Linked DNA regions of Anaerobacillus sp. CMMVII. The protein of the gene in region 1 interacts with the protein of each later gene in a pairwise test. Links are inferred from orthologs where the notes say so. Each region holds a gene or a part of one and is shown on either strand. Other genes may lie near its edges.

Region 1 (15,284 bases):
GATTTTATTTTTCATTAAGTCCACAAAGCGTTCAAATAAATCATTTGCATCTTCCGGTCCTGGTGATGCTTCAGGATGGTATTGAACACTAAAAGCTGGATAATCTAAATGTTCCATACCTTCAACTGTTCCGTCATTAACAGCTACGTGAGTAATGGCTAATCTTGTATTTTTAACTGTTTCCGGTTCTACTGTGTAGCCGTGATTTTGAGCAGTAATTGCAATTTTCCCAGTGCACAATTCTTTTACTGGATGATTAGAACCACGATGGCCAAACTTAAGCTTAGTCGTTTTCGCTCCGCAAGCTAAAGCTAAAAGTTGGTGCCCTAAACAAATTCCGAAAATCGGTACTTTTCCTAAAAGTTCGTTAATCGTAACGATCGCTTCTGGAACATCGACAGGATCTCCAGGCCCATTACTTAGCATAATTCCATCTGGATTTAAACGAAGAATTTCTTCACTTGTTGCATTATAAGGAACAACAACCACATCACAATCACGATTATTTAATTCTCTTAAAATTCCCTTTTTCATTCCATAATCAACTAAAACTACTCGATAGCCTCTTCCAGGGCTTGCGTATGATGCTTTTGTAGAAACTTTTGAAACTTGATCTTTTGGTAATGTTAACTCTTTTAACTCGTTAACAACTGTTTCAACATCGGCGTCCATCCCACAAAGTCTGCCACGTAGAGTTCCAACATTACGGATCATTCTTGTAAGTTTTCTTGTATCAATTCCTTCTAGTCCTGGAATATCTAACGCCTTTAACAAATCATCAATTGACTCTTCGTTGCGCCAATTGCTAGGAAATTTTGCTGCCTCTTTAACAATTAAACCATTAATAGAAGGTTTAATTGATTCAAAATCATCGCGGTTAATTCCGTAATTACCGATTAGGGGATAAGTTAATGTAACAATTTGTGCACAGTAAGAAGGGTCAGATAAGATTTCTTGATAGCCTGTCATACCTGTATTAAACACTACTTCTCCAGACATTTCTCGTTCGCTTCCGAATGCTTTTCCAACGAATACTGTTCCATTTTCTAAGATTAATTGGCGTTTCATTTTATACTTCCTCCCTTTTCCAAGCCACGTAACCGTCTACGATGGTGAGTACTGGCCAACCCTTACATTCCCAATCTGTAAAAGGTGTATTTTTCCCTTTTGATAAAAAGTTAGTAGGGTCTATCTTTTCGCTAAGTTCTAAATCTACAACCGTTAAATCAGCTTTCTCTCCAACTTTTAATTTGCCATATGGTAAATTAAAAGTCTCACATGGTTTTGTAGTTAAGTTAGCGACCAAATCATTTAAAGTCATTATGCCCGTTTCTACAAGATGCGTGTAGAGTAGGGGAAATGCCGTTTCTAAACCAACAATTCCAAATGGTGCTAAAGCCATTGACTCACTTTTTTCTTGTGCAGAATGTGGCGCATGGTCTGTAGCGATAAAATCAATTGTGCCATCTAATAACCCATCAATTAACGCCTGTTTATCGTCTAACCCTCTTAAAGGCGGGTTCATTTTGTAATTTGAGTCTAAGCCTGGAATGTCCTGCTCAGAAAGTAATAGGTGATGTGGTGTTACTTCAGCAGTCACACGAATACCAGCGCGCTTGGCATCTCTAACGACTCTCACTGATTCTTTTGAACTAATATGACATACATGATAGTGAACACCAGCTGCTTCTGCTAAAAGTACATCTCTAGCAATATGTACAGCTTCGCATACAGAAGGTATTCCGTTTAAATTCATTTTCGCTGAAAACTGACCTTCATGTACTGAGCCTTTATTGATTAATGTTTCTTCCTCACAATGTGCAACAATTGCTTTATTCAGCTTTGCCGCTTCTTTCATGGCATTAAGCATCATGCTTGCATCTTGAACGCCAACACCATCATCTGTAAAAGCAAAAGCACCAGCTTCTGTTAGTTCCGCAAAATTAGTCATCTCTTTTCCTAATTCGCGAACGGTTATTGAAGCATATGGTAACACTCTTACAACAGCCGTTTCTGCAATCCGCTTGTTTAACCACTCCATTTGCTCTTTACAATCGGGAACAGGGCGAGTGTTTGGCATTGGAGCAATGGTTGTAAAACCACCACGAGCTGCAGCCATTGTACCTGTAGCAATTGTTTCCTTGTATTCTCCACCTGGCTCACGTAAATGTACGTGAAGATCTACAAAACCAGGAAAGATTGCTTTACCTTCTAAATCAATGACTTCATGATCCGCTTCTGAAATGTTGTTAATAATTTCTTTAATCAAATCATTTTCAATCAGAATATCTATCTTTCTTAACGATCCGTCTTCACCTAGAATTTTTCCGTTTTTCAATAACTTAGCCAATGTAAACAACCTCCCCTTTATGTTGTAACGCACGTTTTAAAACTGCCTGTCTTACTGCCACACCATTCGTCATTTGTTTAAAAATTCGTGAACGCTCGCACTCAACTAATGGACTTGCAATCTCGACATCACGGTTAATCGGTGCTGGGTGCATAATAATACTACTCTTTTTCATCATTGCTTCTCTTTCTGTCGTTAAACCAAAAAGTTCATGATACTCTTCTTTAGATGAAATCATTTTAAACGCATGACGTTCGTGTTGGATCCGAAGCATCATCATCACATCAGCAATCTTTACCGCCTCATCCATCGGTAGATAATTACCATTTACCATCGTATCGTCCATCCATTGTTCCGGTCCTGAGAAATAAACATTTGCACCAAGTCGTTTAAGAACATCGGCATTAGATCTAGCTACACGACTATGACGGATATCGCCAACGATTACAACATTTAGTCCTTGAAATATTACAAACTCCTGTTGAATTGTCAGCAAATCTAGTAAACACTGAGTCGGATGATGCCCACAGCCATCACCACCATTAATAATCGGAATGGAAATCCCCCCAACAAGTTCATCAAAATAATGGTCTTGTGGATGGCGTATCACTACCGCATTAGCTCCAATTGCTTCTAATGTTTTTACCGTGTCATACAATGTCTCACCTTTTTGTACACTAGATGATTGACTCTCAAAGTTTAAAACATGAAGACAAAGTTTCTTCTCCGCAACTTCAAAAGAAAATTTCGTTCTAGTACTTGGTTCAAAAAAAAGGTTTGCCACAAATTTATCTGGAGAAGGAGTCCACATTTTCCCTTCTGAGAATTGTTGTGCTTCATGTAGTATTTCTAAGATTTCCTCGTTATGGAGTTCCGTGATCGTTAATAAATGTTTCATTTCCAGTTCCCCTTTCAATGCAGGTTTTGGCAGTGTCTCTTGTCTAGAATGCTTAAATGACTCCAAACTAAACCATTGTTTCAAAAAAAAAACACCCTTCTGATTATTCATAAGGGTGCATCAAAGAGTGGGGATATCATTCCCCATACTCCTTGAAATTAACACCCTTCTAAGTCTCTCGTACTTATTTAAAGGGATATACTATATTAAGCTGCTGATTTTTCCACTTCTTCTAGTTCTTCTTCAAACATTGCATTTAAATCAACTTTTTCTCTTCCAGGTAATACTAAATTTAGAACAATCCCAATGATTGTTGCTAAAGCCATACCAGCAATTTGAACATGGTCAGAGACCTGTATAAAGGCTCCACCGATACCAATAACCAAAATTACTGAAGATATAATTAGATTACGCTTGTTTCCTAAATCGATTTTATTATCGATTAACATTCTTAAACCACTTGATGCGATGATACCGAATAACAGGATTGAAACTCCACCCATTACTGCAGTAGGGATCGTTGAGATTAATGCTGAGATTTTTCCTACAAAGCCGAACATCACTGCTAAACATGCTGCTCCACCGATAACAAACACACTATATACTCTCGTTAACGCGATAACACCAATGTTTTCTCCATAAGTCGTGTTTGGTGGACCACCTAGAACTGATGCAATCATCGTTGCTACCCCGTCTCCAAGTAAAGAGCGATGTAAGCCAGGAGTCTTAATAAAGTTTTTCCCAACTACTTTACTTAAAACCATTTGGTCACCGATATGTTCAGCAATTGTTACTACTGCAATTGGAACCATAATAGCGATAATTTGCCAAGAAAAAGCTGGTGTATAAGTTACGAATGGAATGATAAAATCTGGTGCTTGGATCCATGCAGCTTCCTTAACTGGTGTCATATCAATGATCCCTTGGAAGTAAGCAAACGAATATCCACCAACAATACCTATAAGAATTGGAATAAGTCCGAAAAAGCCTTTAAAGAACATCGACGCTATTACTGTAATTCCTAACGTTACTAATGCCACTGTAAACAATGTACCATCATAATCATTTGTACCAGGAACATTCATTGCCATACTTACCGCAACTCCCGCTAACCCTAATCCGATAACCATTATGACTGGTCCAACTACGATTGGCGGTAAAATGTTCATTAACCAGTTAACTCCACTTGTCTTAATAAACAATGCTACTACTCCGTAAATTAAACCGGCTACAAAGCTTCCTACCATCGCCCCTTCTGGTCCACCTAGTGTTGTTGCTGCGATAATTGGTGCGATAAAAGCAAATGATGAACCTAAGTATGCTGGTACTTGACCTCTAGTGATAAGTAAATATGCTAAAGTCCCTAATCCACTTGATACCAATGCAACCGCAGGGCTTAACCCTACAAGATATGGAACTAAGATTGTTGCCCCAAACATTGCAAATAGATGTTGCAAGCTTAATACTAACCATTTGTCTGCTTTTGGTATTTCGCGAATTCCTACATCTTTTTGTGTATTCATAATTAATACTCCTCCTCAAAATTAACTTTTTATACAAAAAACCTCTTTGTCATTATCCAAAGAGGTACGGTCTTCTACTCAAAATTAACCCAAAAGAGTTATCTTAAGTAAGAGGAGTATACCCCTTGTCAGCCTCTCAGGACTGTTTTAAAGGGAGGTTTTTTGTTCAATTGTTACTTCATCTAACTGATCTACTTCTTTTAACTTTGCAACGATCATTTCAGTTTTGGATGTTGGTACGTTTTTACCGATATAATCCGGTCTAATTGGTAATTCTCGATGTCCGCGGTCAATCAATACCGCTAATTGAATCTGCGATGGTCGACCAATATCCATAATTGCATCTAATGCTGCTCGAACAGTTCTACCAGTATAAAGAACATCATCAACTAATATCACTTTCTTATCATTAATATCAACAGGAACTGATGTGCCTTTTAATAATGGCTCCATATTTTCAGTTTTATGAGAAAGATCATCACGATATAAAGTAATATCAACTTCACCAACAGTTATTTTAGTGCCTTCAATTTCCTCAATACGCTCTGCTAACCGATTGGCAATATAGATACCTCTAGTTTTAATTCCAACTAGTACACAGTCTTCAATTCCCTTATTCCGTTCAATTATTTCATGGGCAATTCTCGTCAATGCCCTTCTAACTGCTTGTTCATCTAAGATAACAGTTGCCTTAGACATATTTGCACCACCCTTCTATAGAGATATTTGAATTCAAGATCTTTTCCCCAACGAAAAAGCCTCTCACCGTAATAAGGATGAGAGGCTTTTGAGTTTACGCTAATAACAGACATAGGCACAGTAAGCTCCTATCTGTAACGTTTCTCTAATTCCTTCTCAGTCTCACGGGACTGTAGTTAAAGGGAAGATATCTTCTTGTCTATTGTATTATGACAAATTTCATCATAACTGTCAATGAGAACTTTTGCGAATTTCTTCAAGTAAATGAAGAAAGTCTTCAGGGACATCTCTTTCAAAGGTTAATCTCTCTCCTGAAACAGGATGAGTAAAACCAAGAACAGCTGCATGAAGGGCTTGACCCTGAATAGGTAGCTTCAATGTCCGAGGTGGTCCATACTTCGGGTCTCCTGCTAATGGGTGACCAATGTACTTTAGATGAACCCTAATTTGATGAGTACGACCAGTTTCCAAACGACATTCAATGAGCGTAAAATCTTTTAATCGTTCTAACACAGTAAAATGAGTAACTGCATCCCGACTGTTGTCATCTGTAACTGTCATGCTTTGGCGGTCTTGTTTATCCCTACCTATTGGAGCATCAATTGTACCATGATCGTGAGCAATGACCCCATGGGCGATTCCTTTATAGATACGCGTTGTAGTTTTATCTTTTAATTGGTTTACTAACGATTCATGAGCCTTATCATTTTTGGCAACCATTAACAAACCTGAAGTGTCTTTATCGATACGATGTACGATTCCTGGGCGTAAAACTCCATTAATTCCAGATAAATCTTTACAGTGGGCCATTAGACCATTTACCAATGTACCAGTTAAGTGACCTGGAGCGGGGTGAACAACCATACCACGGGGCTTATTAACAACTAGCACGTGTTCATCTTCATAGACAATATCAAGGTTCATTTCCTCCGGTTCCACATCAAGCAACTGTGGTTCTGGAACAACCAAGTTTATCTTATCACCGATTTGACATTTATAATTACTTTTCACATGATTCCCATTTACAGTTAGGTTACCTTCCTTCATCCAAAGCTGCACCTGAGTACGGGACCAATCATTTTCTTGTGCGGAAAGCCATTTATCTAAACGTTCGTTTTTTTCGCTTTCCTCTATCGTCCATTCATATATTTCCATTATTTATTCTCCCTTGTTTTTCCTTCTTCTAAAAAGATTTGAAGCATTAATATTCCGACACCAATGACTAAGGCCATATCTGCGACATTAAAAATAGCAAAATCGTAAGTGAAAATATAAACATCAATAAAGTCAACAACCTCACCGCGGAAAAGTCGATCAATAAAGTTACCGATGGCTCCTCCTAGAACTAAGCCTAATGAAATGCCTAATAACTTACTTTCTTTCGCGTGCTTATAAATATAATAAACAACAAAAGTCACGACTATGGTTGTGACAATAAAGAATAGCCACATTTGCCCTTGTAAGATCCCAAACGCAGCACCTTTATTTCGATGGGATGTAATATAAAGAACGTTTTCGATAATTGCAATTTGTTCGTGTAACGCCATTTTTGTTACGATAAGCCATTTTGTTGCTTGATCTAATAAAAGTATGATAATTGCTAGTATGTAATATCTCATCTATGCTCCTCCGCTCTCCTAGTATGTTTCATATCTCTTAGCATTTTAGCATAGCTAAGGGATTTGAACAATCTTGGGAGCAGCAGTTTAGAGTGCAAAGTTTAGAGTTTAGAGTTTTTTATGGGCATCTCCTTTGAGCTTTTAAGTAAAAAGAGGGAGAAACACCTCTTTTTACCTTAATAAAAGGCTCTTTTGTAAACTTTGTTGCTTTTAGGTCGTCTTTTGAGAATAAATAACCTTTTGGGGCAAATTTATTTGTCCCAATGGCTTATTTATTCTGCGTGAAGAACCCTTTGTTACGACCTAAAAGCTAATAACAACAATCTTTTTGAAAAGAGCGTAATAAAAAAACAAAAATCTAAGCTAACCTTATTAAATGTCATCTCCAGCTTCTAAACGATCTAGTTGGTCCATATAGTGATCATAATGAACATTTCTTTGAATAGAAATATTTTCATCACCTTTATACCCTTCAATATCTGTAGAAACAAACGCTTCAATTTCTTCGACATATCCTATGAGTTCCTCACCGTTATTTAAACTTGAGTCTTCAAATACCATGGAATTGTCATTAAATTTCGCCACAGATTGCCAGGCATCTTCAGCGTCAAACTCGGTTTCATTATCATTATTATCAAAGTTAAACTCATCAAATGATTTTAGTACATCTTCTTCAACCGGGCGCTCTCGAGCAATTACATTTTCCTTACTATACTCGATTGTAGTTCTTGCTGTGGGTAATGCCTGTAAACGCTCATAAGGTATTTCTTTTCCCGAGACTTCGCATATTCCATACGATCCATTTTCCATTCTCTCTAGTGCAGCTATTACATCTTCATACTCCTGGTTTATATGCTCAAATAAGGCAATATCCTTACCTCTCTCATACGTATCAGTCGCAGTATCAGCAGGATGGTTATCATACTGTGATAATTCTCCAGTAGAAAAGGACATTGATTTATTCAAGTCATAATGATCAAGTTCCTTAATTCTTTCTTCTAAACGTTCTTTTTCAGCTAACAATTCCCGTTTTATGTTATCATATTTGCCCATCTCACTAGCCTCCTTTTGGATAAGATGGTTTCAAACATAGTTTATCCTTACAATGAAACATTAGCCGAAACAAGATTTACTAAATTTGTTTGTAATAACTGTAAATTGTTGTTAGTACGAAAAAAAAGAAAAGCAAAACAATGGCTAAGCCATGTTTTGCTTCAGGCGTTTTAGTAATGATTTTTTACAATGTTTGCGCAGCTTGAGCAAAGAGTTGGATGAGCATCATCTTCGCTAACTGTTTCAGAAACGACCCAACAGCGTTCACATGTCTCTCCTGCTGCTTTTTCAACAACGATTGCAATTGTATCAAAATGCTGTGCCTCATTTGGTGCAGACGTTTTATTTCCTGCAACAACTGCCTTGGAAACGATAAATAGTTTTTCTAAATCAGTAATCGTTGAAAGCAATTCTTTTACTGTTTCATTTGGATATAAAGCAATTGCTGCTGTTAATGACTTACCGATCTTCTTTTCGTTTCTAGCTGTCTCTAGAGCCTTTAATACATCATCACGTAATTCTAGTACTTGATCCCATTTCTTTTCAATTAATTCATCATAGACAGTTGAATTTTCTTCAGGCATGTCTGTTAACTGAACACTTTCAGTATTGACCCCAGGAATAAACGGCCACACCTCATCAGCTGTATGAGGAAGAATTGGTGCCACAAGCTTAGTTAGAGCCACTAAGACGTCATACATTACTGTCTGAATGGCACGTCGGCTTTGATCGTTTTGGTGTTGGATATATAATGTATCCTTAGCAATATCCATATAGAAAGAACTTAGTTCAATTGAACAGAAATTATGAATTTTATTATAAACACCAGCAAACTGATAATGATCGTAATTTGCTTTAACCTCTTTCACAAGCTTGTTTAGTTTAATTAAAACGTAACGGTCTAGCTGTGGTAACTTGGTTAATGCTACACGATCTGTTTCAGGATTAAAATCGTGCAAATTCCCCAATAAGAAACGGAACGTGTTACGGATTTTGCGGTAAACTTCTGCCACTTGTTTTAAAATGTCATCTGATACACGAACATCAGCTTGATAATCGACAGAAGCTACCCATAAACGTAGGATATCAGCACCTAGTTGCTTCATTACATTATTCGGGACAACTACGTTACCAATTGATTTACTCATCTTTCTGCCTTCACCATCTAAAACAAATCCATGACTTAGTACACCTTTATAAGGAGCTTTTCCTGAAACTGCTACAGACGTGGATAAAGAAGAATTAAACCAACCACGGTATTGATCCGACCCTTCTAAATAAAGATCAGCAGGTCGTTGTAGATCGTCTCGTTCAACTAATACTGCCTGGTGAGATGAACCTGAATCAAACCAAACATCCATAATATCTGTTTCCTTTGTAAACGTGCCATTAGGGCTTTGTGGCCAAGTAAACCCTTCAGGTAGTAATTCACTAGCTTCCCACTCAAACCAAATATTTGAACCATGTTGTCTAAATAAATTTGATACATGATTGATTGTTTCATCAGTAATAACTGGTTCGTTATCTTCTCCATAGAAGACAGGGATTGGAACACCCCATGCACGCTGTCTTGAAATACACCAATCGCCACGGTCGCGAACCATGTTAAACAAGCGTGTTTCACCCCAAGCTGGAACCCACTCAACTTCTTTAATTGACGTTAAGAGTTGTTCACGGAAATCTTTTATTGAGGCAAACCATTGAGCAGTTGCTCGGAAGATTACCGGTTTTTTTGTTCTCCAGTCATGTGGGTAGGAGTGTGTCATAAATGAAAGCTTTAATAAAGCTCCGGCCTCTTTTAATTTTTCAGTAATCGGTTTATTGGCTTCATCGTAAAATAACCCTTCAAAACCGGGCGCTTCATTCGTAAAGCATCCTCTATCATCTACAGGACATAGAACATCAAGATTATACTTTTGTCCTACGATAAAATCATCTTCCCCATGTCCAGGAGCAGTGTGAACACAGCCTGTTCCAGCGTCTAATGTTACATGGTCCCCAAGGATGACTATTGAGTCGCGATCATAAAGTGGGTGACGAGCCTTAACGTGCTCTAGCTCAGCACCTTTTACTTTCTTAATTACTTCATAAGATTCCCATTCAAAAACACTAATTAGGTTCTCAAGTAGGCCAGAAGCAACAACATATTTCTCTTCATCTACTTGTACAACTGAGTATTCTAATTCTGGGTGTAAACAAATGGCCAGGTTAGCTGGAATAGTCCAAGGGGTAGTTGTCCAGATCACGATTTTTTCGTCACCTGCTAAAACATCTCTACCATCTTTTACACTAAATGCTACATAAATAGATGGAGAGCGCTTATCTTGGTATTCAATTTCTGCTTCAGCCAGCGCCGACTCAGATGAAGGAGACCAATATACAGGTTTTTTCCCCTTGTAGATGTAACCCTTTTTCGCCATATCTCCAAATACTTTAATTTGTTGTGCTTCATATTCTTTGTTTAGGGTAATGTAAGGATTTTCCCAATCTCCACGAACACCTAGACGTTTAAACTGTTCACGTTGACGATCTACTTGTTCTAGTGCATAGTCTTCACATAGCTTACGAAATTCAGCAACTGTCATTTCTTTGCGGTTTACTTTACCGTTTTTTGTAAGCGCCGTTTCAATTGGTAATCCATGAGTGTCCCAACCCGGAACATAAGGTGCTTGGAACCCAGCCATCGATTTATAACGAACAATAAAATCTTTTAAGATTTTGTTTAGGGCATGACCGATATGAATATCACCATTAGCATATGGTGGTCCATCATGTAAAACATATAATGGTAGCCCCTTTGTTCTTTCTTGAACCTTTTGATAAATATTTAATTGATTCCATTTTTCCTGAATTTGCGGCTCTCGGCTTGGTAAATTCCCACGCATTGGGAATTCAGTCTTTGGCATTAATAATGTGTCTTTATATTCCATTTCTAGTTCCTCCATGTATTTTATTGTTTTGCTTCGAGGTAAATTGAAACTTCCTTTAGAAAGTACAAAAAAACCTTCTCATCCCTATGTAGGGACGAGAAGGTTTACCCGCGGTACCACCCTGTTAAACAGCATTTGCACTGCTCACTTGAAATTCGTAACGTGAATGATTCGTCACAGCCTACTCAAAGTTCGGTGTGAAGCTCATGGGTGATTTTCCTCTTTACAGCTCTATACCAGGCTTACACCAACCCTGATTCGCTACAATATGCTTATAAAAAGTACTGTCCCAATCGAAGCAGTCTCTCCATTTAATTAATAAAGGTATTATATGAAAAAAAAATACCAACGTCAAGAAAAGCTTTAAACTTCTCTTACTAATTCATTCCTGTCATCACTAGCCTTACTAAAATCCTCCCAATCATCACTACCAAGCATTTCAAGTTGTGCTTCAATTAGCATTTTAAATCTCATTTTGTAGACTGAGGCTTGCTTTTTCAACTCTTCAATTTCCAAAGCGATTTTCCTAGATTTTGACAAAGAGTCATTAATAATACGATCGGCATTTTTTTCGGCTTCTTTAATAATTAACTGAGCTTCTTTTTGTGCATTTCTCTTCACTTCTTCGGCAGTCTCCTGAGCAATCAAAATAGACTTATTCAGTGTAGATTCTATATTAGCAAAATGGGCTAATCTCTCGTCAAGATCTGCAACTTTATCTGCAAGCTCTTTTTTTTCACGAAGAACAATTTCATAATCCTTAATAACTTGATCCAAAAATTCGTTTACTTCATCTTCATCATAACCACGAAAACCTCTGTTAAATTCTTTGTTATGGATGTCTAATGGTGTTAAGGGCATTTTGCCACCTCCAAATGTATTCACAAACTCTAAATAAGTTAAATTATTATAGTTAATTCGACATTATAAGAAAAATTCCTGCAAAAAACTACGGCTATTTTCGCATTCCTATTTCTATTCTGTACTTATCCTTTTTCGTTTTACCATGTACCGCAATAAGTTTACTTCTTCCTAAACCCCGAACCGATAAATAATCCCCACTTTGAAGTTGAAAAGCTGGTTGCTCTATAATTCTCCAGTTGACTTTTACCCTTTTTGATTCTATAAACGGAACAATTTTGGATCTTGATAATTGATAGATTTCTGAAAGAATTACATCTAATCGCAATGAGCTCGCAGTAATCATTTTTTCATTCCATTCTTCTTCTTCAATTATCAACTTGTCCAGTGAAATTGACTCTAAACGAATTTGGGCTCGTCCAATATTTTGAAGGTTTGCCTCAACATAACTACTTATTTCAGAGGCAACAACAATTTGAATGTCTTCATTCTGTATATATATGTCACCAAATTTTTCTCTTTTTAAACCTAAAGCCATCATCGAACCTAACAAGTCACGGTGCGATAATTGAACAAATTTATGTGGATAGTGAACTTTATATGCTGATAGTTGATAATCGTCATTTGAAGGTTCTAAGTAAGGCGGAAACAAGAAAGCTCGTTTTCGCTCTGTCTTTTCAGTTCCACCAAAAAAGGAAAAGCGAACTTCCTGGTCTTGCCCAATGATCGCTGTTACTATTTGTTGTTCACGAGGATCTAAAAAATCGGATAACTTATGTACAAAACGACCTTTAACAATTTCTTTCCATTCAACAACCTGATCAACAAAAGGACGTTCTTCTTTTCGAAAGTGATCGTACATACTCATCGTATTAGTGACCCTGCCTTAAAACATCGAGAAAATCGCATTTACTCCATTTGTAGCTAAGCGCAATGCAATGATTGCAACAATAGGAGAAATATCAATCATTCCTAGAGGAGGAATGATTTTTCTAAACGGAGCTAAATACGGTTCAACAATCGACGCTATAAATTGTCCTATTGAAGATTCTCTTGCATTTGGAAACCACGACATTAAAATGTACGCAATAACAACATACGAATACAAAAATAATAATTGATTAATAATACTTTGAATTGTAGCCATACTTTTAATCACCCACTTTAAATATTTATTCAGATAGGAAATCTGAAATTGACCCTGTAACATCAACGTTATCAGGAGTACAAAGGAAAATGTTAGCCCCTAGCTTTTGAATGTCTCCTCCTATAGCATACACTGTTCCACTCAAAAAATCGACAATTCGTTTAGCTTGTTCATGACTAATTCGTTGTAAATTAATTACTACTGCTTTACGATTTTTTAAGTGATCAGCAATATCTTGGACCTCGTCATAGGTTCTGGGCTCAATTAACATAACTTTTGCAGCTTTCTGTACACTTTGAATACTGACCACATTTTTCCGATCATTTTTTTTATCTTGACTACGTGTAATATATTCTTCGTCAATTTCTTGATATTGATTTTGAGTTATTTGTGAATCATTATGGTCTTCTTCTAGCTCAAAAAAACTCTTAAATTTCGCTTTTAAGCTCATTACGCTCTCTCCCTTTTATTTATGTAGAATGTAGAATGTAAAAAGATTGAAAGCCATACTTCGATGAACAGTCCTAGACATTCTATGTTCTGCATTATAGATTTACATTACCTACCCAACTAAAGATGTACCTAATCTAACAAATGTTGCTCCTTCTTCAATAGCAATATGAAAATCATTAGACATTCCCATTGACAATTCATTGCAGGGTGCATGCGGAAGCTGTAGAGCATGTACTTGTTCTTGAAGTACTTTAAGTTCACGAAAAATTGGCCTCGTAGCTTCTGGATTTTCTTCGTTAGGAGCCATTGTCATTAAACCAACAATTTTTATTAGCGAATACCGCTCTAATTCCTTAACAAATGAAAGTAGGTCTGTTGGAGGAATGCCAGCTTTGGACGTTTCCCCCGAAACATTTACTTGTATAAAACAGTTAACCGGCTTTGTGGCTCTTTTTTGAAGCTCTTTTGCTAAACTAAGTCGGTCAAGAGAGTGTATATAATCAAAAACATCAATAATTTCTTTAACTTTTCGTGATTGTAGTGTTCCAATAAAATGCCAGGTGCCTTTACCATTAAGCGCGTTCCATTTTCGAACAGCTTCTTCTGCCCTATTTTCACCAATATTAGTTACACCTGCCTCTAATACTTCTAGTGCTCGTTCATCACTAACATATTTTGTAACTGCAATAATTGTAACGCTATTTCGTTCTCTCCCGACTCGTTCACAGGCACTCTTAATTTCCTGCTGGATTCGGGCTAAGTTTTGCCTGACTGCCAACGCCAATTCCTCCTTAAACCATACCAATAAAACTCATCATTCGTCCCGTTTTTTGTTCGCGACGATAAGAAAAAAATAATTCTGTTTCTTTATAGGTACAATAATTAGAAACGAAGATTTGCTCTTCCTTAATTCCTGTATTAAGCAATAATTGTTTATTTAACTCCTTTAAATTTAGTAAGTATTTGTTTGGTTTAATTTCCTCGTAAGGTAGTTTGTTTGCAGTAACCTTTTTTACCTGGTTAATAACATGATCATCAACTTCATAACATGGCATTGAAATTGACGGACCTATTGCAACGTAGATAGCTTCTAGAGGGACTTGTTCTTCCTCTGTCCAACGTTTAACCATATTAGCACCAATTTGCCCTACAGTTCCTTTCCAGCCTGCATGCGCGAGGCCGACAATGTTATAGGTTGGGGCGTAAAAATATAACGGTACGCAATCAGCATAGAGACTAGCCAACAAAACATGCTTATCCTTCGTATATAACCCATCTGTATCTCTAATTGCTGTAGAAACTTCTAGAGCCCCTGCACCACAATCTTCTTTCGAAACCTTTTTAATTAGATTGCCATGCACTTGCTCTGAAAACACCCACTTCTCTAAAGGAATCTGTATCGTATCGGCTAACTTTTTACGATTACTAATCACATGTTGACTATCATCATCAACATGGAGACCTAGATTGAAAGAATGGTATGGGTTCATACTATACCCATTTTTTCTTGTTGAAAACCCAACAATTAGTCTCTCATTAAGCTTTTTAAAGGGCTCCACTGATAAATTATCGAGTTTATTCAAAACAAAAGTCTCATTTATCAAGAATGACACTCCTCCTGTACTAAATGCTTTTTTCTATTCTAACATATTTTTCTATTTACAAATAGCCATACCTTTAATAAACAGCAATGTAGGCTGTATTTTTAGCGTAATTCAGTGGAAAAGTGATTGTTGCTATCAATTTCATTG
Region 2 (15,400 bases), on another replicon or contig:
GGATATGTTGAACGGGAAATTAAAAAAATTGCTCCGAAGCTTGCTGAAGAACAGCTGTCTACAGATCAATATATTAAAAAAGCGTTGCAACTGCTTTTAAAGATATAGAATGAGTTGCGTTCTCAGGAGGTAATAATATGGAAGAAAGAATGGTTTCGGCTGAGGTACAACAAGAGGAAGAAACGCTTGAAAATCAATTACGTCCCCAATTACTTAGCCAATATATCGGACAAGAAAAAGTTAAAAATAACTTAAAAGTATTTATCGAAGCTGCCAAAATCAGGAATGAAGCTCTGGACCATGTCTTGTTATATGGGCCTCCCGGGTTAGGTAAGACCACATTAGCTACTATCATTGCGCATGAAATGAATGTTCAAATTCGAACAACATCAGGGCCTGCTATTGAACGCCCAGGTGATTTAGCCGCAATTTTGACCGCTTTAGAACCTGGTGATGTTTTGTTTATTGATGAAATACATCGACTAAACCGTGTCGTAGAAGAAGTGCTTTATCCTGCGATGGAAGACTTCTGCTTAGATATCGTAATTGGAAAAGGGCCGACCGCCCGTTCAGTTCGATTAGATTTACCACCATTCACATTAGTAGGTGCTACGACAAGGGCGGGTCTTTTATCGTCACCTTTACGTGATCGTTTTGGTGTTTTGTCCCGTTTGGAGTATTATACCAATGATGAATTAATGAATATTGTATTAAGGACAGCAGATGTTTATCAACTTGAAATTGCTGAACAGGCAAGTATTGAAATTGCCAGGCGATCACGGGGAACGCCTCGAATAGCAAATCGTTTGCTGCGTAGAGTTCGTGATTTTGCTCAAGTTCAAGGCACAGGATTTATTGACCTAGAATTAGCAGTCAATGCATTAGAAAGACTACAAGTAGACCCACTTGGTTTAGATCACATTGATCATAAATTTTTAAAAGGGATTATTGAAAAGTTCCGGGGGGGGCCTGTAGGACTCGATACGATTGCCGCAACAATTGGTGAAGAGTCACATACGATTGAAGACGTTTATGAACCGTATTTATTGCAAATTGGCTTTTTACAACGAACGCCTAGGGGGAGAATGGTGTTACTCACAAAGTATATGAACATTTTCAAATGGAGGTCCCAGAGTAATGCCAAATATTCCGAAACTACTGATTACAGTGGGGGTTATTTTAATTGTTTTAGGACTGTTATGGCAAGTTGGTGGCAAGTATCTTGCTTTAGGGAAATTACCGGGAGATATTTTCTTTAAGAAAGGAAATACGACTTTTTATTTTCCAATTGTTACTTCGATTGTTTTAAGTATTGTTATCTCGTTAATCCTATATATTGTTGGCCGCTTAAGGTAAATATTTACTTGTCAACAATATAGTACTTATGTATGCTTATATATTAGTTTGGATTAGCTAATTATTAAATAATAGCTAATCCAAACTCCAAACCTAAATGTGAAAAAGGTGAATTAATAAAATGGAAGTTAAAGATTTTGATTTTTATTTACCTGAGGAACTGATTGCCCAAACACCACTTAAGGACCGCACCTCATCTAGACTGATGGTAGTAGATTCAAAAACAGGTGAAATAAATCATCGCAGATTTTCGGATGTGATTGATTTTTTTAGTGAGGGAGATTGTCTTGTTTTAAACGATACTCGAGTTTTACCTGCAAGACTTTATGGAATTAAAGAGGGAACAGGCGCCAATATTGAATGTCTTTTATTAAAACAGCTTGAAAATAATCAGTGGGAAACGTTGGTTAAGCCGGCAAAACGAGTTCGGCAGGGAACTGTTGTATCTTTTGGTGATGGACGCTTAAAGGGTATTTGTAAAGAAGAGTTAGAGCATGGTGGTCGCATTATCGAATTTCAATTCGAAGGGATTTTCCATGAAATTTTAGAATCCTTAGGTGAAATGCCATTACCTCCTTACATTACAGAACAATTGGAAGACCAAGAACGTTACCAAACCGTTTATGCTAAACATCGTGGCTCTGCAGCTGCGCCAACTGCTGGACTTCATTTCACTGAAGAGCTATTAGAGCAAATTGCTGCCAAAGGAGTTCATATCGTCTATATCACTCTTCATGTTGGACTTGGCACATTCCGCCCAGTTAGTGTAGATGTTATCGAAGAGCATGAGATGCACGCAGAATTTTATCAGATGACGGCTGAAACCGCAGCAACCTTAAATAAAGTAAAAAGCTCTGGAAAGAGAATTGTTACTGTAGGTACAACTTCAACAAGAACGTTAGAAACGATTGCTCATGCCAACAATGGTGGTTTTATAGAATGTTCAGGATGGACAAGTATATTTATCTATCCTGGATTTGAGTTTAAAGCAATTAATGGATTAATAACGAATTTTCATTTACCAAAATCTACGTTAATCATGCTCGTGAGTGCTCTTTGTGGCCGTGAAAATACACTTCATGCATATCAAGAAGCTGTCAAAGAAAGATATCGCTTTTTTAGCTTTGGTGATGCGATGTTAATCCTATAAAATTCACATATTTTTTTGTACGAAATGAAGGGAGCAACAAATTAATGGTAGCCATTCGCTATGAACATATTAAAACTTGTCGTCAGTCAGGAGCTCGTTTGGGGAAAGTACACACACCACATGGTACTTTTGAAACGCCAATCTTTATGCCAGTAGGAACATTAGCTACAGTAAAAACGATGAGTCCTGAGGAATTAAAGGAAATAGGCTCGCAAATCATATTAAGTAATACTTACCACTTATGGTTAAGACCAGGTCATGATATAATTAAAGAAGCTGGTGGATTACATAAATTCATGAATTGGGATCGCCCAATTTTAACAGATTCAGGTGGATTTCAAGTCTTTAGCTTAAGTGCCCTACGGAAAATTGAAGAAGAAGGGGTACATTTCCGTAATCATTTAAGTGGTGAAAAATTATTCTTGAGTCCTGAAGGGGCAATGGAAATTCAAAATGCCTTAGGTTCTGACATTATGATGGCCTTTGACGAATGTCCTCCGTATCCTGCTACATACGAATATATGTTAAAATCAGTACAGAGAACAAGTCGTTGGGCAGAACGTTGTTTAGAAGGTCATAAGCGACCTGAGAGTCAAGGGTTATTTGGAATTGTCCAAGGTGGGGAATATGAAGATTTAAGGAAAATGAGTGCCCAAGACCTAGTATCTCTAGATTTCCCTGGTTATGCAGTTGGTGGTCTATCTGTTGGGGAACCGAAAGATGTGATGAATCGTGTTTTAGAATTTACGACACCACATTTACCTGAAAATAAGCCTAGATATTTAATGGGTGTTGGTTCACCTGACGCGTTAATTGATGGAACGATTCGTGGAATTGACATGTTTGATTGTGTATTACCTACTAGGATCGGTCGAAATGGGACTTGTATGACGAGCACTGGTCGACTTGTTGTTAGAAATGCCAAATATGCTCGTGATTTCAGACCATTAGATGAAAATTGTGATTGTCATGTATGTAAAAATTACTCTAGAGCCTACATTCGCCATCTTGTCAAATGTGACGAAACGTTCGGATTTAGATTAACCTCTTACCATAATCTCTATTTCTTGTTAAAATTAATGGAGCAAGTCCGAGAAGCTATTCGCCAAGATCGCCTTTTAGATTTCCGTGAGGAGTTTTTTGAAATGTATGGTTTTAATAAACCTAATGCAAAAAACTTTTAATTTTGTGAAAGAAAAGGGATAATGGATAGTATCAATATTTATTTTTAGAAAGGGGTGAAACAACAATGGACTTTTTTACAGCGATTTTACCATTAGTATTTATGTTCGCGATTTTTTACTTTTTATTAATCCGACCACAACAAAAGCGTCAAAAGAAAATTCAACAAATGCATGCTGACCTTAAAAAGGGTGACAAAATCATCACGATCGGCGGCCTTCATGGCACAATCGATGCAATTGACGAAGACAGAGTCATATTATTAGTTACTGATAACAAGAAATTAACTTTTGATCGAAATGCCATCCGTGAAGTAGTTAATCCTGACTAGTACATAGGCAAAAGAGAAGGGACATCCAATTGGATTGTCCCTTCTCTTTTGTCATAGTTTAGAGTTAAGAGTGTAGAGTTTAAAGTGTTGTGAGTAAAGCGGCGAAGCCTAGCTTTCAAAACTCAAAACTCAAAACTTTACACTTTTAAACCATACGTGAATTCCTTACTACATTTACGCCTAAGACCCCACCGATGATTGCTGCGAAAACAAATCCACCGTGGAAAAGATATTGCTCCATTGAAAATGTGGCATTATAGCCTAAGTACTGGACTAAGAAAACAAGTAAAGAATATAAAAGACCTGTACCTGCCCCAACCATCCAGCCTTTTTGTTTTGACTTACCTCCTGAAACGAAGCCTCCAATGATTAATGCAACAAATGTTAGGACCATAATTACCCAACTGAAAGATGTTTCAGTTAATGAAGTAAACCTAAGTAGCAACGAAATAATAAAGCTTACTGAAAGAATGATCAGCAATATTGTGACAAGACCATAAACCATTGAAGTTAGAATTCCTCTGTTTTCCAAGCTTCTCTTCCCCCTTTACAAAAACTCTGTTTTTCAGCCTAATAAAGCTTATTCACCCTTGTACAAATTTAGAATTAAAGTTTTGAGTTAAGAGTGTTGAATTTTGAGTTTTAATATGAGGTCGCACCCTAACTTATAACTCATACTCAACACTCAAAACTTCTAAATAAGACAAACCCTTCATACAATGTAACAATGGATTTCATGAAAGGGGATCATGATGCAACTAACCTTTGCCTTTATCATATTTATCATTAGCTACGCCCTGATAATATCTGAAAAACTAAATAGAGCATTAGTCGCCTGTCTAGGTGGAGTTCTCATGCTATTTTTTGGAGTACTTGATTTAGATTCTGCATTTATTCATCATATAGATTGGCATACAATAACCTTGCTGCTTTCAATGATGATTCTAGTATCAATCACTAGTCAAAGTGGATTTTTTGAGTATATCGCTATCACTGTGGCGAAAAAGGTAAAAGGCAAACCAATTCCGTTATTAATAGTTGTCTCGTTAATTACTGGAGTCGGGTCTGCTTTTTTAAACAATGTTACGACAGTACTGTTAATCGTACCTATCGTCCTAACATTAACAAGATTGTTAAACATCTCGGCAATACCTTATTTATTGATGACTATCTTGGCTTCTAATATTGGCGGAACTGCGACCCTAATCGGTGACCCCCCTAATCTTATGATTGGGCAAGCCGTAGAACATTTAAATTTTAATGCATTCTTACTTCACCTAGGTCCTGTGGTTATCATTATCTTTGCTGTAATAATTGTTGCAATGGCGTATTTTTATGGGAACAAACTTCGTGTCACTGAAGAAAATCGTCTGAAATTAATGGATGTAACAGCGACTAGATACCTAAAGAATAAACCATTACTTTTAAAATCAGTATCAGTACTCATAATAACTACTGTAGGGTTTATCCTTCAGCCGATTTTAGCGGTAGAACTTACAAGTGTGGCAATGGCTGGTGCTTTGTTATTACTTCTCTTAACCCACCAAGAACAACAAGTTGAGGAAGTTTTTAAATCGGTGGAATGGGTCACATTATTTTTCTTTATCGGTTTATTTATGCTCGTAGGTGGCTTAAAAGAGGTTGGAATTATTGATGAAATTGCTAAATCGATCATCTATTATACAGATGGTGATCTTCCGAAAACCGCTATGTTAATTTTGTGGGCATCAGGGATTTTATCGGGGTTTGTAGATAATATTCCTTTTGTAGCAGCAATGATTCCAGTTATTGTAGAGTTTGAAAATTATGGGATGACAAATTTAGATCCTTTATGGTGGGCTTTAGCTTTAGGAGCTTGTTTAGGTGGAAATGCGACATTAATTGGTGCAACCTCCAATGTAATCGTTGCTGGATTAGCTGCTCGTGCTAATCAAGGGTTTAGCTATTGGGAGTTCTTAAAAGTAGGCGCACCTGTTGCATTAGTTTCATTTGTTATTTCTAGTATCTATATTTACTTTCGATATTTAATTTACTTTTATTGAGTTTAAAGTGTAGAGTATTAAGTTTAAAGTTGTTTTGCATTGCTTCGAAGTAAGACAGAGCAATTCTAAACTCTAAACTCTAAACTTTACACTTTAAACTTTTTTCCATTTTCTTTAACCAATTTTTTATCCAAAAATGGTCAAACTAAGAGAAAATAGCTAACACCAACGCAAGTAGTTCGGTCGTTAAACGAATAGGAGGCGATCATTGCGTGGATTATTCGACCATTATCCTAAGAACGATACTAATTTACTTTATCATTTTGCTCGTTTTACGTTTTATGGGAAAGCGAGAAATAGGACAATTGTCAATATTAGATTTCGTTGTATCGATTATGATCGCAGAATTAGCTGTAATCTCGATTGAAAATGTTCGGGTTCCAATGATGAATACCATTGTTCCGATTTTGATTTTGTGTATCATTCAAATTTCTTGGCATGGGTATCGTTAAAGAGTGAAAAATTAAGAAAAATGATTGATGGAAAGCCCTCAGTTTTGATTAATAAAGGCAAAATAGATGAGGATGAAATGAAAAAGCAACGGTACAATTTTGACGATTTAATGATTCAACTAAGACAAAGTAACATTAGAAGGTTGTCTGACGTAGAGTTTGCTATCCTAGAACCTTCAGGGAAACTTTCCGTCATTGAAAAAACAGAACGAGAAAAGAAGGATCCAGACTATGCAGCTACCGTAAATTTACCTCTACCATTAGTTTTGGATGGCAAAGTACAAACAGATCATCTGGAAAAAATTGAAAAAACTCCCTTATGGTTAAGGCAAGAGCTGCGCAAACTAGGATACAAAGACATAAAAAAAATATCCTATTGCTCCTTAAATGATAATCAAACTTTTTATGTGGATTTAAAGGATTAAAAAAGTGAAAAGAGGCTTCTTCATAAGTTAGCGTAAGCTAACTTATGAAGAAGCCTCTTTTATTTCGGATGTTTTCGTAAACTTTGTTGCTTTTAGGTCGGAACCAAGCATTCGCTTGGTTCCGACCTAAAAGCTAATAGCAACAATCTTTTAGTAAAAGAGCGTTATTTTTGTAACGGGTTCCGTTACCTATCGCAAACATTAAAAATGTAATGCAAAATGACCTTCAAATTGTATGGTAATTTGGAGGTCTATTTTTGTTGATGAAAAGGGATATCGATATTTACTTCGGGAGAATTTGTAGTGCATTTTGTATATTAAAATGTTGGGGTACAATAGCCTGTGTACCGCAGCAAAATACACTACATTTTTACTTGCAAATTGAGATATACAGATAAATATTGTTGTTTTTATTAAGGTGAGGCTCTGTTATAACTGATGTTACAGAAAAATAAACGGTAAAATTCCGGCTAAACTGGGAAATACCCGTATTTCCTTAAAAATAAGGGTAGTTTTTCCGTTTATATTATCCAAATCTTTAGATTTTTTCTTATTTAGAGCAGGTAATCGGAATATCTCCGCCTATTTCCGCTTCTTAAGCGTCTCCTATATAAATTAGCAGGAAATTCTCCGCCTATTCATTCTCATACCTAACAAAAATCGATACGGAGAAGGCGGAAATGGTTTGCAAACATCTTAATGAGCAAAAATCATAATTTGTAATCCGAAGAAATAGCAATTAAAGCAAATAGCAAGGGTATAAACCCTTGCTATTTCTAATTTTTTTAGTCTCTCTAGCCCTACAAGTCGCCCTATATTTTATAGTACAAAAATGGTTACATTTTTGTTTGCATTTTCCTGTGCAAATTGACGTTTTGCGATAGGAAACAGAACCGGTTTTTATTTTTGATTTAGTTTTTACTTATAATAAAGTGGGACAACCAATGACCAACGAAAGGCACCCTACGCATTTCCTCTTTCTTGATTAATCCGAATACCATAAGTAAAAATACATAGCTAATTCCGACGATAGAAATTGCTAGCAAAGTTTTCGATAAGATACTGTGCTCCAAAAACGCATGATTATAAAGAAAGGTTGCTAGCCAAGCGCTTAGCAAAATGCAAATACCTGCTTTTAAAAACTCACGAACGTGTAATGTAAAAGAAATTGTTTTTACAAGCGTAGCGAAATGGAGTAGAGTTACGAGCATAAATCCAGCAACAATGGCTAGAGCAGCCCCCATAATCCCTAATTCTGGGCGTGACGCTAGAACAAACACTGCGCTAATTTTGACGACTGCACCTATTAAACTATTAACCATCGCAGCCTTGGCTAAGTTAAGTGCTTGAAGAGCAGCTTGTAGTGGGCCTTGAAAATATAAAAAGATACTAAAAGGTGCCATTATTTTTATATAAGTAGCAACCGTAGGTGCGTTATACATTAAATCCATAATAGGTACTGCAAATACATAAAGAATGACACACGATATACCTCCTGATACTAACGCCAAACGAAGCGCTTGGGAGAGACGATGGTGAATTAATTTATATTGTTTTCCGGCAGCAGCCTCACTAATTGCCGGGACAAGGGAGACTGATAATGAATATGTAATAAAAGTAGGTAAAAATAGTAATGGGATAGCAAAGCCAGCCAATTCCCCGTATTGTTTAGTGGCAATCACTGTAGTCACTCCAGCAATTGCTAAACTTTGCGACACAACAATTGGTTCAAAGAAAAATGTAATAGAACCTATTAAACGGCTTCCGGTAGTCGGTAAAGCAACTGCCATTAAGTCATTGAATGTTCTTTTACCTTCTCTTAACTCTCCAAAGAAGTTCCTTCTAACCTTAATTCTTTTTTTCAACTTGAACATCGTTAACATATAAACTAAAGACGCTAATTCGCCAATAACAACGGAAATCATTGCTCCGGCAGCAGCATATTCGATCCCATAAGGTAAAAAAGCAGTTGTTAAAAGAGCGACAAGAGTAATTCGCACAACCTGTTCGATAACTTGTGAGTAAGCTGAAGGCTTCATATTTTGTCTACCCTGGAAATATCCTCTTAGAACAGAAGATAGTGCGACAATGGGAACGATTGGTGATATAGCTATTAATGGATAAAAAACCCTTGCATCTGTAAGGAAATATTTTGATATAATTGGAGCGAAGCCGATCATTCCTAAAGTGAAAATAATACTTAAAGTACCTGTAGTGGCAAGAGAAACGACTAAGATTTGTTTGATTTTTTTGCGATCATTTACAGCCTCGGCTTCGGCAACTAGCTTAGAAATCGCAACAGGGAGCCCTATTTGGGTAATCGTAATTACTAGGAGCAATGTTGGAACGGCCATTGAATAAAGGCCTACACCCTCAGCGCCCATAATTCTGGCTACAACAATTTTATTAACAAATCCTAGGATTTTAACGACAAGTCCGGCTATAATTAGTATAAATGCACCTTGCAGAAAGCTTTGTTTGCTCACAACTAACCCCTACCTTCTAAAAAATGATGGATATTTTCCGTAATTATTTATATGCTTAATAGGGGACAAAGCATGACAAGTTCTATAAAATCAGTTTTGAGTTCTGAGTTATGAGTTAATTTTAGTAATTCTTCGAAGCCATGCTAAACTAACTCAAACCTCAAAACTCAACACTCAAAACTACATAAAAGGAGAGTTATGAATTGAAAGAGAGTTTTCAGAATTTTTTAGTTGAGCATTTAAGTTTTTTACCAACGGAGTTAATAGTAGTTGTCATTTCAGCAATGCCGATACTTGAATTAAGGGGGGGCCTACCTTTTGCCTTCTTAGCTGGATTATCTTACGGAGAGGCACTTTTTTATAGTATTTTAGGTAATATTTTGCCTATCATTCCAATCTTAATCTTGTTTCGTCCATTAAGTACGTTTTTAATGAGGTTCCCAATTTATAAACGCTTTTTTGATTGGTTATATAATCGAACGATGAATAAGAGTGCTAATGTTGAAAAATACGGGGCGCTAGGATTAATTTTATTTACCGCTGTTCCCCTACCAACAACTGGGGCATGGACAGCATGTTTGGCATCCATTCTCTTTTTTATTCCATTTCGTAAAGCTTTTCTTGCGATAACAACGGGTGTTGTCATTGCAGGTGTTGGTGTAAGTTTGTTTGTATATGCGATCTTTTAATAAGGCTCTTTTCTAAAACATTGGTGCTTCTAAACTGAAATATTTGGAAAATCCCTTAGATGAAGATATAACTCATTAAGTTAAGTAAGAAAAGAGCAATACTTACTAAATAAGTAATGTAATCTTAGTATGTTGTGTAAAAATCCGGATTTTGGGATTTTTACGAAAGTACAACTTTCCGAAAAATAGCCTTTTAAAATGAGCATCAGTCTAGCCACGAGTTCAAAATTTATTAGACTATTTAATGTCTTACACGACTTGTGTTGCTTAACATTGAGCTTTGCTCTTTTTTTAATAGATAGAAAGCTTAAATTCTTTGAACTTAGGAAGGTGTCTAGTCATTTTGGGTCGGCACTTTTCATATAAAGGGGGACTTGTCATGGTAGAGCAACAGCAATTTGAAGTTTGGAAAGACGATGTCATGCCTGCATTAACTAGTAAAGTCGAGGAATTTCATATGTTAGGCTACGATCGTGCAACAGAAGAGGAGCTTTGGGAATGTGTCCTTGCTAAGCTTCGTAAAGAGAAGAAATTTGTGCAAATTAATCATTTAGTGAGTGTTATTCTTACGCTAAAGGTAAATGACTATATGACATGGCTTACGGTAGGAGCGTATAAAGCGCCTAATTGGTTTACATCGGAAGAACCGCCTAATTGGTAAGTCAAAATGGTAGATTTGACGAATGAAATTGACAGTGGAAACAAAGCATCGCTATAATTGAAATGTTGTAAATATACGGACAAGCTTTTTTAATGTAGAATGTAAAATGTAGAACTTAGATGAAAAATTCTACATTCTACATTCTACATTCTAATTTTTATATACATAGCTAGTTTTAAAACAAGGAGGCATTACTGAAGATGGTTAAAAAAGGTCGTATTGTAGCTTTTTTTCTAATTGTAGCTCTTCTTGCAACGCTTGTTGTCACAACGGTAATGGATGTTGCAAAAGAAATTAAGCTTGGCTTAGACCTTCAAGGTGGGTTTGAGGTTTTGTATGAAGTCTTTCCTGCTCATGAAGGAGATATAATAGACGATGAGGCTTTAAAAACGACAGTAACAGCGCTTAACCAGCGGATTAACGTTATTGGGGTTTCTGAGCCGAATGTATCGATTGAAGGTGAAAACCGAATTAGGGTTCAGCTTGCTGGTGTCGAAGATCAACAAACAGCTCGTGAGCTTCTCTCAACAGAAGCACAATTATCATTTCGAGATATTAATGATAATTTGATGCTTGATGGTGCTGATCTTAAACAAGGTGGAGCAAATGTTACTTTTAGTCAGACTAACCAACCATGGGTTGCCGTTACCTTAAATGATGCAGCGAAATTTGGTCAAGTTACAAGTGATCCGGCTGTGTTAGGAAGTCAGCTTGTTATTTGGATGGACTTTCAAGAAGGCGACTCATTTATGCAGGAAATGCAAAAACCGGAATCAGAGAGGAAGTTTATCTCGGCTCCAACTGTAAGAAATGTACTGAATACAACAAACGTAGTTATTGAAGGAACATTTACTTTAGAAGAAGCTCAATTTTTAGCCGATGTCCTAAATGCAGGTTCCCTGCCAGTAAAGTTAGAGGAAGTGTATTCGAATTCAGTAGGTGCGGCTCTTGGTGAAAAAGCAATGGAGATGACAATCTATGCTGGGTTTATTGGTGTAGCCTTAATTTTTCTCTATATGTTAATTTACTACCGTTTTATGGGAATGATTGCAGTTATTACACTATCTTTCTACATATACCTTGTACTTGTAGTCTTTAATTGGATGAATGCAGTTCTTACGCTTCCTGGGATTGCCGCATTAATTCTAGGAGTAGGTATGGCGGTCGATGCAAATATTATTACGTACGAACGAATTAAGGACGAGCTTCGCACAGGAAAGACGACAATGTCTGCTTTCAAAGCGGGGAGCCGTCGTTCTCTATCAACCATCCTAGATGCTAACATTACAACCATTTTAGCAGCATCTGTCTTGTTCTATTTTGGAACAATGGCCGTGCAAGGATTTGCAGTCATGTTAATTGTAAGTATCTTAACAAGCTTTTTAACAGCAGTTTACGGTTCACGACTCCTTTTAGGTTTATGGGTAAACAGTAGAATTTTGAATAAGAAACCAGGCTTATTTGGGGTAAAGGAGAGTGAAATAAGTGAACTTTAATTTTGGAGATTCAAAACTAGATTTTGTAAAACATCGTAAAAAGTTCTTTATCTTCTCAGCTCTACTTGTACTAACGGGAGTTATTTTACTTTCGACTGTTGGTTTAAATTTAGGCATTGATTTTAATAGTGGGACAAAGATTGAGCTCTTAAGTGGCGAAACCTTAACTGCTGAAATTGTTAATAATGAGTTTGCTGAAATTGGTTTAACTCCTGATAATGTACTTTTAGCTGGGGACCGTAGTGAAATGGCTTATGCTACTTTTATTGGTGTCTTAACTCAAGACGAAATTCTTAAAGTACAACGCCACTTTAATGAACAATTTGGTGCTGAGCCTAATATTAGTACGGTAACACCTACGATCGGTCGTGAACTTGCAAGGAATGCCTTTTACTCGGTCATCTTTGCATCGATTGGTATAGTTATCTACGTAACTATCCGCTTTGAACTGTTATATGGTGTCGCAGCTATTGTTGCTTTACTTCACGATGCGTTTTTCATTATTACAATTTTTAGTATTACGCAAATGGAAGTGAACTTGCCGTTCATTGCAGCGGTCCTGACAATTGTAGGGTACTCCATTAACGATACAATTGTAACCTTTGACCGGATTAGAGAAAATCTAAGCTACGAAAAGAAGGTTAGAGGGTTTGAAGATCTAGCACGAGTTGTGAACAAAAGCTTAATCCAAACGTTAGCGCGTTCGATTAATACCGTATTAACAGTTGTTTTTGCGGCAGCAGCCCTACTTATCTTTGGTGGCGAAGCGATCCGTACGTTCTCCTTTGCTTTACTAGTAGGATTGGTAGCAGGAACATATTCATCGCTATTTATTGCAGCACAATTATGGCTAGTTTGGAAAAGTAAAAGTTTACAAAAAAAGCGCTTTAAAATAACTGAGAATGAAGCATAATAGTAGTAGGTTAAACCGTGGTGAGAATAAGCCACGGTTTATTTTCTCTTTGATACCATGAAGTTCTGGTTTGGCTACATATTAGATTGGGTACTAATTAAGAAATAGGTGATTAAATGAATGATGTAAAAGACGAGCGGTATCAACAAGTACAATTTGCCGCTTGGGTAGGGATAATCGGAAATATTATCTTGGCTTTAATTAAAGGTGTCATTGGTTGGTTAGCTGGCAGTAGAGCGCTAGTTGCAGATGCGGTCCATTCGGCCTCTGATGTGGTTGGGTCTGTCGCAGTGTTGATCGGTGTTAGGGCCGCAAAATTACCACCAGATGAAGATCATCCCTATGGTCACGGAAAAGCTGAGTCCATTGCGGCCATCATAGTAGCAGTTTTACTATTTATTGTTGGTTTCGAAATTGCTCTATCTGCAATTAAATCTTTGAATGAACCAATTGAGGTTCCAGGGATTATTGCCATCTATGCTGTTATTTTTTCAATTGTTGTCAAAGAATTGATGTTCCGTTACAAATACCGGTTAGGGAAAAAATATCGTAGTGAGGCTTTAATAACAGATGCTTGGCATCATCGCTCTGATGTTTTTTCGTCAATTGCTGCTTTAATCGGGATTGGTGCATCCATATTGGGAGGCTATATTGGCGTTCCGTGGTTAGTTTACGCTGATCCTTTGGCTGGAATTTTTGTAGCAGGTCTTATTTTAAAAATGGCTTGGGGACTAGGAAAACAATCGATTCACAATGCATTGGATCATGTGCTTCACGATGAGGATACGGTTGAAATGCGTGAAACAGCCTTAAATGTCGATGGGGTTTTAAAAATCGACGAATTCTTAGCGCGTGAGCATGGTCATTACGTTATTATTGATATTAAAATTTCTGTTGATCCCCACATAACAGTTGAAGAAGGTCATGCGATTGGCAAAAAAGTAAAAGCTGAGTTAGTAAAAATAGAACATGTCCAAGATGTTCGCATCCACATTAATCCATTTTCAGAGTAGTTTAGAGTTTTGAGTGTAGAGTCTAGAGTTTGTGACAGCAATGCTTCGAAGCACTACTTTGCAAAAAACTCAACACTCAAAACTAATAAGGAGTTGATCAATTGAGAGGGCAATCGGGGTTAATTCTTGGTTTGGTTGTTGCATTACTAATTACTATTTTTGCGGTAATTAACATGGAGGTAGTAACTGTAAACTACATGTTTGGCACTGCTCAGTGGCCTCTTGTGATTGTAATTATTAGTTCAGTTTTAATGGGCGCGTTATTGGTAGGCGGAGTGGGTTTATATCAATTTTATGGGCTGAAATCAAAACTAAAAAAGCTTCAATTAGAGCATGAAGATCTGAAAAGAAAAAGTAGTAACACGAAGAAAGAACAGGCCAAAATACAAAATAATAATAGCGACTCGAATCCAAAAACATGAATTGCCACACTCTCTAACCTCTTGTATACTATATAGGTTAGGGGTGTGGTATTTCATGCTAAGATCGAAGAAAAGATGGAAAGTAGAAGGAGGAGGCCATTCCTTAGAACAACAGTTTGTCACGGAACTAAAAATATCGCCACTCGTGGCAAATTTACTTTTAAACAGAGGGATTACTTCAGTTGAGGAAGCTCGAAAGTTCTTATATATAGAAAAAACGGAGTTCCATGACCCTTTTTTGATGAAGGGAATGCGACAAGCAACAGAACGAATAATGCAAGCTATTGAAAATAAAGAAAAAATATTAATTTTTGGGGATTATGATGCCGATGGAGTAAGCAGCACGGCAGTTATGATCCTTACTCTGAAACGGTTAGAAGCGGATTTTAACTTTTATATTCCTAATCGCTTTACTGAGGGGTATGGCCCTAATGAGCCTGCACTAAGAAGAGCGAAGGCTGAAGGGTATTCATTAGTTATAACCGTTGATACTGGAATTTCGGCTGTTCATGAGGCAAATGTGGCAATGGAAATTGGTCTGGACTTTATTGTGACAGATCATCACGAACCGCCACCAGTGCTGCCGAATGCGTTAACGATCGTAAATCCAAAACAAGAAGATTGTTTATATCCTTTTAAAGGATTAGCTGGGGTTGGGGTCGCTTTTAAATTAGCTCATGCCTTATTAGGACAAGCTCCAGAAGACTTATTAGACATTGCTGTCATTGGTACGATTGCGGACTTAGTCCCATTAGTAGATGAAAATCGTCTTATTGCGAAAA

The links.
Region 2: the proteins of H1D32_RS20180 (region 1) and H1D32_RS18985 interact in binary tests that used the Bacillus subtilis proteins (3 or more experiments, as listed by UniProt). The link is inferred for Anaerobacillus sp. CMMVII from one-to-one orthologs.

Annotation. Positions count from the first base shown.
Region 1 is NZ_JACEHK010000016.1:4,472-19,755, reverse strand. The notes cover bases 10,185-12,931. They hold H1D32_RS20180 (DivIVA domain-containing protein), read right to left. Parts: upstream 11,934-12,931; coding sequence 11,436-11,933; downstream 10,185-11,435. Other genes in these bases: H1D32_RS20170 (YggT family protein), read right to left, coding at 12,820-12,931; H1D32_RS20175 (YlmH family RNA-binding protein), read right to left, coding at 12,028-12,801; ileS (isoleucine--tRNA ligase), read right to left, coding at 10,185-11,072. In the rest of the region: H1D32_RS20225 (carbamoyl phosphate synthase small subunit), read right to left, coding at 1-1,068; H1D32_RS20220 (dihydroorotase), read right to left, coding at 1,070-2,350; H1D32_RS20215 (aspartate carbamoyltransferase catalytic subunit), read right to left, coding at 2,343-3,248; H1D32_RS20210 (solute carrier family 23 protein), read right to left, coding at 3,455-4,771; bifunctional pyr operon transcriptional regulator/uracil phosphoribosyltransferase PyrR, read right to left, coding at 4,919-5,470; H1D32_RS20200 (RluA family pseudouridine synthase), read right to left, coding at 5,702-6,625; lspA (signal peptidase II), read right to left, coding at 6,625-7,089; H1D32_RS20190 (TraR/DksA C4-type zinc finger protein), read right to left, coding at 7,462-8,142; more of ileS, read right to left, coding at 8,313-10,184; more of H1D32_RS20170, read right to left, coding at 12,932-13,080; H1D32_RS20160 (YggS family pyridoxal phosphate-dependent enzyme), read right to left, coding at 13,643-14,311; peptidoglycan editing factor PgeF, read right to left, coding at 14,325-15,137. UniProt on the Bacillus subtilis protein: May act as a pilot protein, directing MinCD to the polar septation sites or by inhibiting MinCD at the midcell site of division. Required for polar localization of the chromosome during sporulation.
Region 2 is NZ_JACEHK010000015.1:334,772-350,171, forward strand. Bases 9,271-12,133 are described here. They hold H1D32_RS18985 (post-transcriptional regulator), read left to right. Parts: upstream 9,271-10,492; coding sequence 10,493-10,774; downstream 10,775-12,133. Other genes in these bases: spoVB (stage V sporulation protein B), read right to left, coding at 9,271-9,424; H1D32_RS18980 (COG2426 family protein), read left to right, coding at 9,628-10,113; secD (protein translocase subunit SecD), read left to right, coding at 10,975-12,133. Also shown: Holliday junction branch migration protein RuvA, read left to right, coding at 1-108; H1D32_RS18940 (DUF2905 domain-containing protein), read left to right, coding at 1,138-1,356; tRNA preQ1(34) S-adenosylmethionine ribosyltransferase-isomerase QueA, read left to right, coding at 1,478-2,506; tRNA guanosine(34) transglycosylase Tgt, read left to right, coding at 2,551-3,690; preprotein translocase subunit YajC, read left to right, coding at 3,756-4,019; H1D32_RS18960 (TIGR04086 family membrane protein), read right to left, coding at 4,165-4,551; H1D32_RS18965 (ArsB/NhaD family transporter), read left to right, coding at 4,772-6,061; more of spoVB, read right to left, coding at 7,850-9,270; more of secD, read left to right, coding at 12,134-12,270; protein translocase subunit SecF, read left to right, coding at 12,260-13,183; H1D32_RS19000 (cation diffusion facilitator family transporter), read left to right, coding at 13,300-14,196; H1D32_RS19005 (LapA family protein), read left to right, coding at 14,298-14,618; single-stranded-DNA-specific exonuclease RecJ, read left to right, coding at 14,674-15,400. UniProt on the Bacillus subtilis protein: Required for post-transcription initiation control of the comE operon. Promotes the accumulation of its target comE mRNA to septal and polar sites.